DNA from 2 places in the Virgibacillus tibetensis genome. Region 2 is predicted to be linked to the other one. Evidence: predicted binding sites of a transcription regulator. Region 2 holds the regulator's gene; the other holds the start of a gene.

Region 1 (9,051 bases), on a different contig from region 2:
TATCGCAGTTATTGATCCTATTACCAACTATTATTTACCACAAATAATCGAATCAACTGGAGGGTTCCCAGACGGAACGGTGCTCGAGCTTCCCGAATTTGCCCCACCAGAAGTCGTTATGATGAGTTTAAGTCAATTTAGCAGTCTTGGTGTGCTGGTCATTGTTTTGATGTCTATGGGTACCATTGCTGGTGAACGAAAAAGTGGAGTTATGGAGTTAGTTCTTGTAAAGCCAGTCTCTTACCGCAATTATATTACAGCTAAGTGGGCAGCACTCGTCTTACTGGTCTGGAGTGCATTATTGCTTGGAATGTTCGCAAGCTGGTATTATATCAATATTTTATTCGGTGATCTATCATTTCTGTCACTACTTCAAATTGTTCTGTTTTATGGTCTATGGCTTACACTGGTTGTTACATTGTCCATATTTTATAACACCTTATTTAGAACACCGGGTCTGGTTGCATTTATAACCGTGATTACTATTATGGCTATGAGTGTTGTAACTCAGATTTTCGGACATATACTAGAATGGAGTCCAAACCACTTATCTAGTTATATTCATGACATGCTCATTACCGGAAGTATTTCTTTCGAATTGATAGCTACAGCAGTGGTATCTATAGTGTTTATTATTTTACTTTTAATTAGTGCTATTTCACTATTTAAAACCAAAGAATTATCAAACTAAATGCATCTGATAGATAGAGGAAGGGACATAACTAAATGGGAAGAATGAGAATCCGAACAATCGGAACTTAGCGTAGGCAAAATACGCAGACTCCTGTGGGAACAGCACGAGCTGAAGCCGTGCCCACTAAAAAGCGAAGTATTTTGCCGAAGCGCTACATTTGCTCAGGCGTTAATGTTCGGATTTTCCTGAATAATTCCTCTTTTGTCCCAAACTCCATCTATTTTACAAACTATACTATTTCACTTTAACTACGGTTATTCGCTTCAGAAAAACATAAGAAACAGCGTAGATTAGAATTCCAACTGCCAGCAGTTGAAAGAAAAATCCAAGATTAAATGTAACAAGTAATTTCGTAAAGAAGTCAAAAACCCATCCTTTAGCAATGCCCACAAGCAATGCAATTACAAGTATTCCTAGAACAATACCGCCACCTGCAATCCCATACTTATAAAACAGTAATCCAATCATAAACATAAATGCCAGAAAGAAAAATATGATCGACGTGTCAATGAGTATTCGTGTGTACCACGTGTCCGTTGTAAAATAAGCCAAATGCAAAAAGGAAAAAGTGCTAATACCTACTCCTACTGCAAATCCTTCAATTATTTCCTGAAGGATACTTCCGACAACAGCCTTCGCAAAAGAAAGTGCGAGAAAGAAAATACCCAGACTGATAAACAGGTTCTTTCTGGTTGCACCCATTTTAAGTGAGAAAGGAACCGCTTCTTTCACGGTCAGAAATCCAAATATAGCACAATAAATGTATATTGGTCCTGTTAAACTAAATGCCATAACACCGTTTTCGACCGTGATTAAAAAGTAAGCAAATGCCAATGAAACTATCAAAACGCTTAATAATATCGTCCAGAATATGATTAGCGAATAGCGGATATCATTTATAAAGAAATAGAGTAAACCTTGTATTTGTCTCCCCATAGCTTAAGCACCCTTCTTTCTTTCTGTTAAATAAATCATCAGTTCCTGAATCGGTATACCTTCTGCAGTCAATCCATGCAAACTGGCCTCCTGCATATTCCCATAAATATATGCTGTCATTGTACCTGCCAGCTGCTTCTTCTCAATTATCTCTTTATTGCGAATAAATTCTTCCACATCCTTAATTGGGCCTGACACAGCACAAGTATTATCCCGCAACAGGTCTGCTTCTTCCTGGAGGACGAGTGACCCTTCTTGCAGGATTAATACTTCTTCAAACATCAAACTAACCTCATCAATTAAATGCGTTGAAAAAACAATTGTACGCTTTTCCGTTTCGTATTCTTCAAGCAGTATTTCATAAAACTTCTTCCGCGCTGCCGCATCCAATCCAATATAAGGTTCATCGAAAATCGTAATTGGTGCTTTACTCGCCAGGCCCACAATAATACCTAATGAAGACTCCATTCCTTTTGAGAGGGTCTTTACTTTCGCATTTAAATTCAAGTTATATTCTACAACTAGTTCATCAGCAAGCTCCTGATCCCATGTTGGATAAAAAAAGGAATATATTTTAAGAACATTTTTCACCTTTAAATCCTTCTTAAAATTATTTCCTTCCTTAATTAGGCATATTTGTTCCGTCAGCCGCTGGTTATCAAATGGATTTTCACCATCAATTAAAATTTTCCCTTCACTTGCTAGAATATTACCAGATAAAATATCCATAAACGTTGTTTTCCCAGCACCATTCCTGCCAAGTAAACCATAGATCTTCGGCTCACCCAGTGTGAAAGAAACATTATTTAATGCAATAGTGTCTTTGTATTTCTTTGTAAGATTATTTACCTCAATTTTCATTATCTGTCCCCTCTCTTTCCATCATTTCCATTAACTCATTTTTACTCATATGCAATTTCTTTGCTTCCCTTTTTAATGGAAGGATGTAATTTTCATAAAACGTTTGTTTCCGTTTTTCGATTAAGATCTCTTTTGCATTTTCTGTTACAAACATTCCAACACCCCTTCGCTTATAAAGAATAAATTCAGTTACAAGCTCGTTTATTCCTTTGGCAGCTGTAGCTGGATTTATCTTATAGTAAGCAGCAAATTCATTAGTCGAAGGTACACGTTCACCAGTTTTAATGCTCCCGTTGATGATCGAATCTTCTAATTGCTCTTTTATTTGAAGGAATATTGGTTTGTTTTCGTCTAGTGTGTTTTTCAAATTAATCACCTTCGTTATTTGGTTAATTACTTATGTAACTAACCATATAACTAACTAAGTTATTTGTCAATAGATTTCGCAAAAAAAAGTAAAGGTTTGCATCATTATGCAAACCTTTACTCTGGCATTATTTTTCATCTACTGTCAGCGGATCTTCAGGCTGTTGCTCTTTTTCTTTTGTCAATGGTGGTTTTCTAACGAGACACATAATACCTGCGATAAGATAAAAGATACCTCCAATAATTCCCAGTCCAAAATTAACAATCATAACTGCAACTGTTGTGCCGATAAAAATGATTCCAGCTGCTTTCGGATTCTTATTTCCTCTAAGTAAAATCATAGCTACGATCCCTAATAGAATAGCTACTATAGAAGTGATTAGAAGAAGTAATCCAGCACCCTTTATGTCATTAAATAAATGAGTAACCTCTTCTATGGTGATCTCTGGAAACTCTTGTTCAAAGCCTCCTTCGATCAGAAGATTTCTAATGGTATCCTGGTTATTTCTCAACCAGATCATTCCTGCCCCCAAGGCAGCAAACAAACCATAAACCAAAGCGCCTAAGATACCTAGTATGACTTCACCAGTTCTTTTAATGATACATATCCCCCCAACATCTTAATGGTCATCCCTTAATAATATGATATCAATGTTGAGTATACCTGTATATAAATTAAATATCATGATTCTAGCCAGCCGAACCTATATTTATCATTGGATCCTTTTCCGGTAGTACAAGAAAGTCTTCTCCATCTGTTGTTATCACTATATTGCCAAATGTTGCAGTTGAATAAATGGTGGCATCTATCTTGTATAAATTTTCAATTACTCGATCAACTGGATGACCAAAATTATTTTCTAAACTATAGGTCAAGATGGCAACTAGTGGATCTACTTCTTGAAGAAAACCATGTGAAGTGCTCGTGTTTGAACCATGATGAGCGACCTTTAGTATTTCCGCTTGTACATCCTGTTCGGCTATCAAATCCTGTTCCTGTTCTTTTTCAATGTCACTCATTAATAAAAAATCAATATTATTATAAGTTATTTTTAATGCTATGGAGGATTGATTATTGTTCTTGGATTTCCCATGTGTATTTAGAACTTTAATTTCCATCAAAGGATCAATTTCCAGTTGTTGATTTCGCTTTGCTATTTTAACCGGAATACCTTGTTTGCGTATTTGGTATATATACCTTGCGTACGTTTTTGTTGAGTGGATTTTTCCAGAATCGAGTACTTGGTCGACTTCAACAGCTTCCATTACGTGTGGAAGTCCGCCGATGTGATCAATGTCAGGGTGGGTGGCAATTAACAGGTCAATCTTTTCAACCTGCATTTCTTTTAGATAGGAAACCACCTTTTTCCCTGCTTTAGGTGGCCCACCATCAATTAAGATGGTTTTTCCTGTTGGTGTTTCGATAAGGATACTATCCCCTTGCCCAACGTTAATAAAATGCAGCTGCATTTCTGGCGAAGTCGAATCACCATACGTATTGGCTGGCAAGCCACTAACAAATATAATTAGTATAAAAACAATGAACTTCTTAGACTGGAACATAATTAATCACCTCTTTTTTAGTTTTACACTGTTTTGACTTAATATTTATTATCCTGCTGAAAAATTTTTGGAGTGATTTTATTATGCTTTGTTTGATGGACCCAGAAACTTGGCCCCGAACAAAAAAACCGCTGAACAATCTCAGCGGTTTTCTCTAGACATATTATGCTTTCTTAACAGTAATTTCTTTATCGACTAGTTCAACAGTTACGTTCTCAACGGTTTCTTCTTCTAAGACCAGATCAGTCAGCTGATCTTCAATTTTATCCTGAATGACTCTGCGTAAAGGTCTTGCGCCAAATCGGCGGTCATAGCCAAGTCGCACTAATTCATGTTTTGCTTCTTCTGTAATCGAAATAATCATTTCATTTTCTTTCATTGCTTTTTGCAGGTCTTCAAGCATGAGATCAACTATTTTCACTAAGTCGTCTTCAACTAGCTCGTTGAAGTTAATAATCGAATCAAAACGGTTGAGGAATTCTGGCTTAAAGTAAACGCCCAGGTTCTCCAGTGTAGATACAGATTCATGGACCGCTTTATTAAACCCAACGTTTACCGTTTTCACTCCAGTACCGGCATTACTTGTCATAATAATGACTGTTTCTTTAAAGCTGACTGTTCGACCATGAGAGTCTGTCAGATGTCCATCCTCCATAATTTGCAGGAATATATTTTGCACATCTGGATGCGCTTTTTCAATCTCATCAAGTAAAATGATGGAATATGGGTTATGACGCACACGCTCTGTCAATTGCCCCGCTTCTTCATGCCCTACATATCCTGGTGGTGAACCGATGATCTTAGATACTGCATGTTTTTCCATATACTCACTCATATCCAAACGAATTAAGGCTTCGCGTGAGCCGAATAACTCTTCAGCTAGAGCTTTTGTCAATTCGGTTTTACCTACACCAGTAGGGCCGACGAATAGAAATGATCCAATTGGACGGTATTTAGATTTAAGTCCTGCACGGCTGCGGCGAATTGCTTTTGCTACCTTCTCAACTGCTTTTTCTTGTCCAATTACTTTTGCTCCAAGGTTTTCAGCTATATTTTTCATTTTGTCCTGCTCATCAGCTTGAAGCTTTGTAACTGGAATACCAGTTTTCTCCTCTACTATCAGTTGAATATCAGTAATGGCCACATCAATAACCTGTTCTTCACCTTTTGCCTTTTCCAATTGTTTTTGCAGTTGTATTTCCTGATATCTTAAATTAGCTGCACGTTCATAATCTTCTTGATCTGCAGCCTGCTCTTTCTCTTTAATGATTTCATTCAAGCGTTGACTTATGGAATGGGAGTCGTTTTCAGCATTCGCCAGATTCAAACGTGATCCTACTTCATCCATCAGGTCGATCGCTTTATCCGGCAGGAAACGATCCTGAATATAGCGCTGTGACAGGGTAACGAATGAACGAATTGCTTCTTCTGAATATCGAACCTCATGGAATTTCTCATAACGATCCTTAATACCATTTAATATCAAAACAGCTTCTTCCGGAGATGGCTCGTTTACGATAATCGGCTGCAAGCGACGCTCGAGCGCTGCATCTTTTTCAATTTGTCGATATTCCTTTAGTGTTGTTGCACCAATAAGCTGTAACTCACCTCTAGCTAACGCTGGCTTCATAATATTTCCAGCATCCATTTGAGATCCTTCAGCTGTACCTGCTCCAACTAATAAATGGATTTCATCAACAAAAAGAATAATGTCCTGACGGGATTGCAGTTCTTGAATAAGCTGCTTCATCCGCTCTTCAAATTGACCACGTATCCCAGTATTTGCAACTAAAGAAGCTACATCAAGCAAGAAAACTTCTTTATTCATTAATTTAGCTGGTACTTTACCCTCGGTTATCTTTAGGGCCAATCCTTCGGCGATAGCTGTTTTACCAACCCCGGGTTCACCAATAAGCACCGGATTATTTTTGTTTCTTCGGTTTAATGTCTCGATAACACGTTTTACTTCATTATCACGGCCTATCACTGGGTCAATAAGCCCGGCTCTAGCTGCATTTGTGATATTTTTAGCTAATTGTTCGATTAAACCATTTCCGTTATTATTTTGTTTCTGCTTTGTTTTAGCACCCATTTTATTTGAACCATTAAAGTTCTTGGAAAATGCCTCCTGCGCATCTCCATTAAATGATGAGTCAGAGAAAAAATCATTAGAATTCATCAATTTACCTTGAATTTCCCGGAAACATTCCTGACACACATGCATCTGTATTCTCTCATTATTCATTTGCATAGATACATTAATGTTTGCAGGGTTTATACCACATTGTTGACAGTGCATTTTCCATTCCTCCTAATTTATATTATATTCATTTTTGACTTTGACTATATTTGACCTTTGACTTTATTATACTCTGACCTTTTTTGACTTTCAAGAAATTTGTTTGATATTTTTTTAAAATTATAGTGTTGAATCGTATGTTTACCCTTTCCCTATAGGGATAAACCCTTTTTAATTAAAGTAATTATAGATTATTCAATTATAGAACATCTTAATAATTATTGACTTATTAATTATTTTGTTTAAACTAAAAGTTAATGATAGTGAGATTCATTATCAATTAAGAAGCTGGAATTTGAGACAGAAAGGTGAGATAAATTGATGATTAAACGACTACTGCTAGGTATCCTGATGATTATATCTGTACTTGCTTTAACTGCTTGTGGTAATGATTCAGACAACAACGAAGCATCTGAAGGATCCAATACAGAGAATGAAGATAATGAAGTGAATGAAGATAACGGAGAAATTAATCTGTACACTGGGCGTCACTATGATACAGACGAGGAATTATATAAAACATTCACAGATGAAACAGGAATAAAAGTGAATGTTATTAAAGGGAAAGATGATGAGTTAATTACGCGCCTTGAGCGTGAAGGAAAAGCATCGGAGGCTGACCTTTTTATAACTGCAGATGCTGGTCGCTTACATCGTGCTGAATCGAGAGATCTTCTGCAGGAAGTAAACAGTGATCTACTTAATGAAAATATTCCTGAAAAATATCGTGATGTAGACAATAAATGGTTTGGTTTAACAAAGCGTGCACGTGTTATTGCTTACCATAAAGACCGCGTTGATCCAGAGGAAATAAAAACATATGCTGATCTTACTTCCGAGGCCAATAAAAATAAAGTGCTGATTCGTTCATCTGAAAATATTTATAACCAATCTTTAATGGCATCATTCATCGCCCTTGAAGGGGAAGACATGGCTATTGATTGGGCTGAAGGAATTGTTGAAAATATGGCTCGCAATCCAAAAGGTGGAGATACAGACCAAGCAATCGCAGTAGCTGCTGGTGAAGGTGATATAGCTGTAATTAATACTTACTACTATGGAAGAATGCTGAATTCTGAAGATCCGGAGTTGGTAAAGGCCGCCGAGGAATTAGGTATCGTTTTCCCTAATCAGGATACAACTGGAACCCATATTAACATTAGTGGAATTGGCTTAACAGCAAGCAGTAAAAATAAAGAAAATGCAATCAAATTCATGGAATTCTTATCAAAAGAGGAAGCTCAAGAGCAATTCTCAGCTACAAACTTTGAATATCCTGTGAACCCGAATGTAGAACCTGATGATTTATTAAAATCATGGGGAGATTTCAAGGAACAGGATCTCAATTTATCAGAGTTGGGCGAACACAATAATGAAGCGATTATGATATTGAATAAAGTAGGCTGGAAATAGTTTTGATGTAAAAGGAATGCTGTATCTCACTCAAAGATACAGCATTCCTTCTATACAATCTTAGTGAGAACTGTTATCATTATAGAGTATGTAAACATTCTATTCAGGAACTAAGGAAGTGTAGATTTTTGAAGCTCTCTAGGAACTTTTCCAAATACTTAAACTTATGGACGCTTTTCAGCTTCCTTATCGTTGTACTCATACTACTGCCTAATTTATCTATTCTAGTAAATTTTTTTACGCAGGAGACTTCTAATTGGCAACATGTTAAAGAATATATTCTTCCTCTATTATTAAAGAACACAAGCATAATCATTGTTTTTACTGGAATTTTCAGTATCTTAATTGGCACAAGTTTGGCTTGGCTAATTTCTGCATATGATTTCCCTTTACGACGTTTTTTTAAATGGGGACTAATTCTGCCATTAGCGATTCCTCCTTACATTGCTGCTTACACATATAACGGCATTCTAAACTATACTGGCGTCATACAAACAACATTGCGCACTCATTTTAACATACCTGTTAATCAATCCTATTTTGATATTATGTCTTTACCAGGTGCTATTTTTATTTTCACATTTTTCCTGTTCCCTTATGTATATATGATTACACGAGCTTTTCTATCAAACCAATCTTCTTCACTCATTGAAAACGCCCGATTACTTGGCAGAAACTCGTTTGAGGTATTTTTTCTTGTAGTACTGCCTATTTCCCGTGGTGCTATTGTTGCCGGTGTCAGTCTTGTTCTTCTGGAAGTGCTGAATGACTATGGCGTGGTGCAATACTTTGGTATACCAACTTTCAGCACTGCCATATTCCAGACATGGTTTGGAATGGGAGATTTAAATGCTGCAATAAAGCTGTCTGCCACACTTATGTTTATTGTCTTTGCCATTTTGGTTTTGGAAAAACTCCT
Region 2 (9,051 bases):
ATATAACATTTGTAAGCTAAGTTTTTTTCTAATAACTCATCAACATACTTATTATATAAATCCAATCGCTCCAATTGACGGTATGGACCATAATTACCACCAACATCGGCCCCTTCATCCCACTCAATACCAAGCCATTTCAGGAACATCAGCTGACTTTCTTCTCCACCAGCTACGTTTCTTTTGTCATCCGTATCTTCAATTCGAATAATAAACTTTCCATTATAGTGTTTGGCGTATAGATAATTAAACAATGCTGTACGTGCATTTCCAATGTGTAAATCTCCTGTTGGACTTGGTGCATAACGTACACGAACTTCCTTTGTCATGAGGTTACCCCTTTCGATTTTCAAAGCTAAATCTATCGTTACAATTCCTCTTTACCTAAGTATAACAAAAAGTGATAACAATTACTGTTATCACTTTTTTATAGTCACTATAAGTTATACCTTTTTTACAAGGCTTTTTCAAGTAACTTTGGTTTTGCAAAGATCATACGGCCAGCTGAGGTCTGAAGCACACTTGTAATTAATACTTCTATGGTCTTACCAATATAATCCCGGCCTTCTTCTACAACAATCATGGTACCATCATCTAAATAAGCGATCCCCTGATTATGTTCTTTTCCATCTTTAATGACTTGCACCATCAGTTCTTCGCCAGGTAGTACAACTGGTTTAACTGCATTTGCCAGATCATTAATGTTCAACACAGCAACGCTTTGCAGATCACAAACTTTGTTTAAATTAAAGTCATTCGTAACCACAACACCGTTAATAACCTTCGCTAACTTAATCAGTTTACTATCAACTTCCTGTATTTCTTCAAAGTCACCTTCATAGATTTCTACCTTGACCGGCAATTCTTTTTGAATCCGATTCAGTACATCCAACCCACGGCGTCCACGGTTACGTTTTAATACATCTGAGGAATCAGCAATATGCTGTAATTCTCCTAACACAAATTGCGGTATTATAATCGTGCCTTCGAGAAAGCTGGTTTGGCATATATCAGCAACACGACCATCGATTATAACACTGGTATCCAAAATCTTTGGTTTTGGTTGCATTGGTTCTGTTTCCTCATCAACCCTTCGTTTGTCTCTTTCCTTTTTACTGATATTTAGTAAATTAACAAACTCATCTCTGCGTCTAAAGCCAACCTGAAAACCAAAATACCCTAATAAAATTGTAATAAAGAGCGGTATCATCTGGGAAACTAGCTCTATTTGAATGTCTTTTAATGGTATGTTAATTAAAAAAGCAATGATGAGACCAACCATTAATCCAAGACTACCAAAAAATAAATCTCCAACCGGTAATTTAATAAGTGCTTCCTCAATCCATTTTAAAAATCCTACAATATAATCTACAAGCCAGTAGGAAAATAGAAATAATATAATTGCACCTACTATACTTCCTAGATATGGCGATGCTACCCAACGCGCCTCTGTAAAATCTAATAAATTAATAATTTCTGGTATATATAAATACCCAATGGTACCACCTATAATCAGAAAGAATAGATGAACGATCTTTTTTAGCACCACTGTCACCTCCTAACCTGTATTATTACCTTTTTAGAATAAAAATAATCCTACTAAATAAGAAAAAGCTATAATAACAAATAAATCGTAGCACACGAATGACCAACATTCAATAATGAAAACATAAAATTTTAACATAAACAATCGTTTATTTCAATAATTTACCCTCTATCTAGCAACTCCTATATCCAATGCTTCTTGAACCGTATTTACACCAATTACTTGAATGCCTTTTGGAACAGTCCAGCCATCCATGTTTCTTTGTGGGCAGATAACACGTTTAAAACCAAGTTTGGCCGCTTCCTGAACACGTTGTTCAATACGTGATACACGCCTTATCTCCCCCGTTAACCCTACTTCACCTACAAAAATATCCTCTGGCTGGGTTGGCTGATCGCGGAAACTAGAAGCAATACTTACAACAATCGCTAAATCAATAGCTGGTTCATCCAGCTTAACTCCACCAGCTACCTTTATATATGCATCTTGATTCTGAAGCATTAAACCTACCCTTTTTTCCAAGACGGCCATTAACAAAGGAACACGATTCGCATCAATACCTGTAGCCATCCTCCTTGGATTTCCGAAGCTTGACGGAGAAATTAATGCCTGGATTTCCACCAGTACAGGTCTTGTCCCCTCCATGGAGGCTACAACAGTAGAACCCGCGGCGCCCTGTGAACGCTCCTCCAGGAAAATTTCTGAAGGATTCATGACTTCCCTTAATCCTTCTTCCTTCATCTCAAAAATGCCCATTTCGTTTGTACTTCCAAAACGATTCTTCACCCCACGCAAAATACGGTACGTGTGGTGTCTTTCGCCTTCGAAATAAAGAACCGCATCCACCATATGTTCCAGTATTCTAGGTCCCGCAATAGAACCTTCTTTTGTTACATGACCAACGATGAATATAGGTATTCCATTGGATTTTGCTATTTTCATTAATTCACTCGTCGATTCACGGACTTGTGAGACGCTCCCAGGTGCACTCGAAATCTCTTCTTTGAAGATAGTCTGGATGGAATCGATAACTACAAAAGATGGCTTTATTTCCTCAATTTGTTTTGCGATATCAAATAAGTTTGTTTCAGCTAAAACATATAATAACTCTGCTTTTACGTTCAGCCGATCGGCCCTGAGCTTTGTCTGGCGCGTTGATTCTTCCCCTGAAATGTAAAGGACTGGTAATTCTTTTTCTGCTAGTTGAGAGGATATCTGCAGAAGTAATGTTGACTTTCCAATACCAGGGTCACCACCAATTAATACGAGTGAACCAGGAACAATGCCTCCGCCAAGAACGCGGTTAAATTCCTCCATTTTTGTTTTTATCCGCGGTTCCTTTTCTGATTCAATGGCTGTGATACTTTCGGGCTTACTCGAATATTTTGAGCCCACATTAAATGTATGCTTATTACGTTTGTCAGATGACTCCATTTCTTCAACCAAGGTGTTCCATTCATCACAACCTGGACATTTTCCCATCCATTTTGCAACCTCGTAACCACAATCCTGACATACATATTTCGTTTTTCGTTTGGCCAAGTTTCTCTATCCCTTCATTTATCTATTGTATACGATTTGCATAACCAGAAAGTTACAGATTTCTATCAATTTATAAAAACATTTCCTTATTAATGCCACAATTACCAGTTTCAGCCTGAGTAATTTGATTCGTTAATTAGGAAAAAGCTAGAAGAGTACTATCTTCTAGCTTTTTCTGACGGTTTTCGTTTAGTTACGTGTACGTCTATGGAAGAATAATAAATTCACCTTTATTATTCAGACCTACTTTAACTTTTTCACCTATGGCAATTGTTTCTTTTAGCAGCTCTTCAGATAATAAATCTTCAATATTTTTCTGAATAGCTCTGCGTAACGGCCGTGCACCGTATTCAGGATCAAATCCATCTGTTGCAATTTTTTCGATTGCTTTATCTGTTAATGTCAGGTCAATATCCTGGTTCTTCAAACGCTTTTGTAATTGGTTAACCATTAGTGTAACAATGTCCTTCATATGTTTTCTTTCTAGTGAGTGGAAGACAATCATTTCATCAATACGATTTAAAAACTCTGGTCGAAATGCTTTTTTCATCTCATCCGTTACTTTCGCTTTCATATCATCATATTCCTGTCCTTCTTCTCCAAGATTGAAGCCAACAAATTTATTCCGCTTCAGTTCACTGGCTCCCACATTGGATGTCATAATGAGAACAGTATTACGAAAATCAATCAGGCGTCCTTTGGAGTCGGTTAGCCGTCCATCCTCTAAAACCTGCAGCAAAATATTAAACACTTCAGGATGTGCCTTTTCTACTTCATCAAGTAAAACGACCGAATAGGGTTTTCTGCGGACCTTTTCTGTAAGTTGCCCACCTTCTTCATACCCGACATATCCAGGTGGTGATCCAACCAGACGTGATGTGGAGTGTTTCTCCATGTATTCCGACATATCTATACGAATCATTGCATCCTCATCAGCAAACATCGTCTCAGCTAATGCACGTGCCAGCTCTGTTTTCCCTACACCTGTTGGACCTAGGAAAATAAAGGAGCCAATTGGACGCTTCGGATCTTTTAGTCCAGCCCGTGCTCTGCGGATAGCTTTCGATACCGCATTTACTGCCTCTTTCTGACCAATAACACGGTTATGAAGTGTTTCCTCCATATTCAATAGACGCTCTGTTTCATCCTTTGTAAGCTTGGAGACAGGTACCCCAGTCCAGATGGAAACAACACTGGCAATATCCTCCACAGTTACCTCTGAATCTGTTTGCCCTTGCTTTTCTTTCCATTTATTTTTCGTCTCTTCCAGCTCTTCTCGAAGACGTTGCTCAGAATCTCGTAATGATGCTGCCTTTTCAAATTCCTGACTTTGTACTGCAGCATCTTTTTCTTTCCGCACTTCTTCTAACTTCTGTTCCAATTCCTTTAAATTAGGCGGAACAGTGTAGGAGCGAAGTCGTACCTTTGAACCAGCTTCATCAATAAGATCAATTGCTTTATCTGGTAAAAAGCGGTCAGTAATGTACCTGTTAGAGAAATTCACTGCTGCTTCAACAGCTTCATCCGTAATGGTGACCCTATGATGTGCTTCATATCGATCACGTAATCCTCTTAATATCTGTATCGTTTCATCCAATGTTGGTTCGTCAACCTGGATAGGCTGGAACCTGCGCTCCAGGGCGGCGTCTTTCTCAATATACTTACGGTACTCATCCAGTGTCGTAGCACCTATACATTGTAGTTCTCCACGGGCAAGAGATGGCTTTAAAATATTTGAAGCATCAATAGCTCCTTCAGCTCCTCCTGCCCCGATCAATGTATGCAGCTCATCAATGAATAGAATGATGTTGCCTGCCTGGCGGATTTCCTCCATCACTTTTTTCAAACGATCTTCAAACTCACCACGATACTTCGTCCCAGCTACAACGGTTCCCATATCAAGAGTCATAACCCGTTTATCCCGTAATGTTTCTGGTACCTCATTATCAATAATCTGCTGCGCTAACCCTTCTGCCACAGCTGTTTTACCAACACCAGGTTCCCCAATTAAAACCGGATTGTTTTTTGTACGACGGCTTAACACTTGAATAACACGTTCAATTTCTTTGCCTCTCCCAATAACTGGATCTATGTTTCCTTCTTTTGCACTAACAGTTAAATCTCTTGCCAATGAATCAAGTGTCGGGGTAGTGGCGCTTGATTGTTGCCCACGCCCCTGTCTTCCTGCCTGAGAATCATTACTGCCCAACAACTGTAACACTTGCTGTCTGGCTTTATTTAAGCTGACTCCCAAATTATTTAATACGCGAGCAGCTACCCCTTCTCCTTCACGGATAAGCCCCAAGAGAATATGTTCTGTACCTACATAAGAGTGTCCTAGCTTTCTTGCTTCATCCTGCGAGAGCTCAACTACCTTCTTAGCTCGTGGAGTATAGTGAATCGATTGCATCGGTTGTTTACCTACTCCGATTAACTTTTCAACCTCTTCTTGAATCTTTGGAACTTCCAAGCCAAGTGATTGCAATGCTTTTGCCGCAATTCCTTCACCTTCGCGTACTAGACCTAATAGAATATGTTCTGTACCTATATTATTATGTCCAAGGCGTACGGCCTCCTCTTGGGAAAGTGCTAATACCTTTTGTGCCCTTTCAGTAAAACGTCCAAACATCATATAGTATTTCCTCCTGTCTATTTCTCTAATTGTAATCGTTCACGGATAAGTGACGCACGCAGAACATCACGTTCATTTGCCGTCAAAGTCCTCTTCGCATATTGTTGCAGAAAACCAGGTTGTGTTAAAATCATAAGTTCATTCAGTATATTTCTGGAAACATTCTTTATGATTCCTAAGTCTATCCCTAATCGAACATTGGATAAACATCTTGCAGCTTCTTTTGATTCAATAATTCTGCTATATTCCAAAACACCATATGCTCTGTAAATACGATCTTCCACTGTTGTACCGGATTGTTCCATAATTCTGCTTCTAGCTCTTCGTTCATGATCAATTAGTTGTTTTACGACACTTTGCAGATCTTCAACAATATCTTCCTCTGATTTACCCAGTGTAATCTGGTTTGATATTTGAAATATATTACCTACAGCTTCGCTTCCTTCTCCATAGATACCTCGAACAACAAGCCCCAATTGATTTATCGAAGGAATCATACGATTAATTTGTTTCGTCATAGCTAAAGCTGGAAGGTGCATCATAACAGAGGCACGCAAACCTGTGCCAACATTTGTAGGGCAACTCGTCAAATATCCTCTTGTTTCATCAAAGGCATAGTTGATCTCCTCTTCCAGCCAATCATCTACTTTAAATGCCTCTTCTAAAGCCTTGTTTAATTGGAACCCTGGAAAATAAAGCTGAATCCGAATGTGATCTTCTTCATTAATCATAACAGAAACTTGTTCGTTACTAGATATTAGTGCTGCTGCGGTTTGAGCATGCTTTGCCAGATGAGGGCTGATAAGATGCTTTTCTACCAGAACGCGTTTTTCTACAGCTGTTAAATTTTTAACTTTTAAAAAAGCAAAATCCTTATATTCATGAAAGGACTTATTCTCATACTCTTTTTCAAAAAAACCACGGATATCTTCCAATTTTTCAACTTCTGCAAGAATTGGATACGAAACATCTGCAAAATTCCTCGCCAGCCGAATTCGACTGCTTAAAACGATATCACTATCCGGGCCCTCTTCACGCATCCAAGGACTAATTGCATCATTCATGAAGTGCTGTAAGGTCATGAATCATCACCTGCTCCCTCATTTTTCTTCGTATTTTCCAATTCTTTAATTTTATCTCTTACCTTTGCTGCCTCTTCAAACGCTTCATTATCAATCAGACTCTGCAATTCAGCCTTATACCCTTCCAGTTGCTTCTTTGTGTGCAAGTCGCCACCTTTACGCTTTGGAATTTTCCCATAATGCTTTGTATTTCCGGAATGCACACGGCGGAATATAGACTCAAGTCGTTTAGAAAACGTATCATAACATGCTGCACATCCAAATTTCCCAGTACTTTTAAAGTCCGAAAATGTCATTTCACATTTAGGACACTGTAATTCCTTAACTTGATTAAAGGATTTACCGTGTTGACTTTCTATTTTTGCAGAATCAAAGTTAAATAGACCTGATAGTAAATTTTGAAGCGAATACCCATCTTCCGGATAAGTCATATAGCCCTTTTCCTTTGCACACACTTCACAGACATGGACTTCTTTTTTATTGCCGTTGATAACTTGCGTAAAATGAAGTGTGGCTGGTCGCTGCTGACATTCTTGGCATTCCATCTCTATTTCCCCCTTTACGACTTATAAATTCACCTTAATTATTCAAATATTTTAAGGTTGTTAGCATTGCAGTTAACACACGAGCACGGACTTCATCACGTAACGGCAACTGAAAAGCCAGCGTGTTTCTATCAATGGCGCTCAGCATAATTTTTGCCTCTCGTTCTGTGATCAACTTTTCTTCCAGCAGTCTTTCTAACACATCGAGAGAAGCTTGCTGTGTTAAAGTTGGGTTGATCATCTTTATAATTTCATCAATCATTTCTGATTTCTCTTGATGTATAACGCGTATTATCCGAATGTATCCACCGCCACCACGTTTACTTTCTACTATATACCCTTTTTCCACAGTAAATCTCGTCTTAATCACATAATTAATTTGTGAGGGGACACATTGAAACTGTTCAGCAATTTCACTTCGCTTTATCTCGATCACTTTTTGGTCTTTGGCTTGCAGTATTTTTTTCAAATAACTTTCTATCACATCTGATATGTTACTCATGAGCCCTCCCCCTCTCTCCATATTGACCTTTGACTTTGACTATCTTTGACTATGATTTTATTATACGCCAAATTATCTAAGATGCAAATACATTGATCTATATACATTTTAGACAAAAAAATGTAATTCAAAACGATGAAAACTATTTTTCCACTTAGTACAGGGATACTTTTGGTTTTATTACTGTAATTCAGAGATATTTTTAACATGATCTATTTTAGAAATCTCCGAAAATAATGACACTCGGTCTAATTCTGGCTTTCTTTCTATTTTTATAAATATATTCCGCACATTATTTTCCACTTTTACAATTTCCACATTTTTAATAGTTACTTCATACTCCTCAAAGATCGCAACAACGTTATTAATTTTAAGCTCCGGTAACGCTACAATTTCAATTAAGTTGTTTGTTGTTTTACCTTTGCCTCTTGTAAACAGCTTTTCAAAGTTATTCAGGAAAATTAAACTTAATAAGATAACCAACGTTGTAAAAACAGCCGCCCCATACATTCCCGCGCCTACAACTAAACCTATTCCTGCCACTGTCCAGATGGAAGCAGCTGTAGTCAGTCCACGGATTGTCCCTCCGTAAACAATGATTGTTCCTGCACCAAGAAAACCAATACCACTAATAACATAAGATGGAATTCTTGCTGGATCAAATCGAACATTCCCGTACCTTTCAATAAATTCTTCAAACCCGAATAAAGATAATAGCATCATTAAACAGGCTCCAACACCGACTAGTATGTGAGTGCGGAAACCTGCTGAATGATTTTTTAATTCACGTTCAAAACCAATCAATCCTGATAAAACTAAAGCGACTAATACACGAACCATTATTAAAAGGAAATCTTCCCCAACTACTTGATCAAAAAACGCACTCACTTTCCGCACCCCATTAAAATTAGTCATATCTATTTATTTTACATTAAAATTATGAAAACACCTAGCATTTATGTTTGCAATTTTCTAAATTAATATACTGCTGCTCTTTTCAACTTATTTGTACAGTAAGGTTTTTATGTCTGACTAGATGAAGTATTCGAAAGAGGCATAGAAAGGAAGGTATTTATCATAAAACAGATTATAAAAGCTTTAATAAATACAAAAACAGCTAAGACATGAGACATGACTTAGCTGTTTTACCTTTGCCTGGCGGCGTCCTACTCTTGCAGGGACAAAGTCCCAACTACCATCGG

The links. The regulator CtsR, encoded in region 2, represses protease genes until heat stress. The targets are predictions, from matches to a motif close to ATGGTCAATAAAGGTCAAACA.
Region 1: QGM71_RS11640 (ATP-dependent Clp protease ATP-binding subunit) is a predicted target of CtsR. The motif match lies at 6,790-6,810, and genes of this name have one in related genera.

Annotation. Positions count from the first base shown of each region.
Region 1 is NZ_JARZFX010000005.1:23,517-32,567, forward strand. Features, by position in the region: gene QGM71_RS11610 (ABC transporter permease) at 1-691, shown strand, start outside; gene QGM71_RS11615 (hypothetical protein) at 929-1,630, opposite strand; gene QGM71_RS11620 (ABC transporter ATP-binding protein) at 1,634-2,491, opposite strand; gene QGM71_RS11625 (GntR family transcriptional regulator) at 2,481-2,858, opposite strand; gene QGM71_RS11630 (DUF4064 domain-containing protein) at 2,986-3,414, opposite strand; gene QGM71_RS11635 (ComEC/Rec2 family competence protein) at 3,548-4,420, opposite strand; gene QGM71_RS11640 (ATP-dependent Clp protease ATP-binding subunit) at 4,584-6,719, opposite strand; gene QGM71_RS11645 (Fe(3+) ABC transporter substrate-binding protein) at 7,041-8,132, shown strand; gene QGM71_RS11650 (ABC transporter permease) at 8,261-9,051, shown strand, end outside.
Region 2 is NZ_JARZFX010000016.1:57,199-66,249, forward strand. Features, by position in the region: gene gltX (glutamate--tRNA ligase) at 1-329, opposite strand, end outside; gene QGM71_RS18990 (PIN/TRAM domain-containing protein) at 455-1,546, opposite strand; gene radA (DNA repair protein RadA) at 1,715-3,088, opposite strand; gene clpC (ATP-dependent protease ATP-binding subunit ClpC) at 3,294-5,720, opposite strand; gene QGM71_RS19005 (protein arginine kinase) at 5,738-6,802, opposite strand; gene QGM71_RS19010 (UvrB/UvrC motif-containing protein) at 6,799-7,347, opposite strand; gene QGM71_RS19015 (CtsR family transcriptional regulator) at 7,382-7,849, opposite strand; gene QGM71_RS19020 (MgtC/SapB family protein) at 8,030-8,737, opposite strand; rRNA gene rrf (5S ribosomal RNA) at 9,003-9,051, opposite strand, start outside.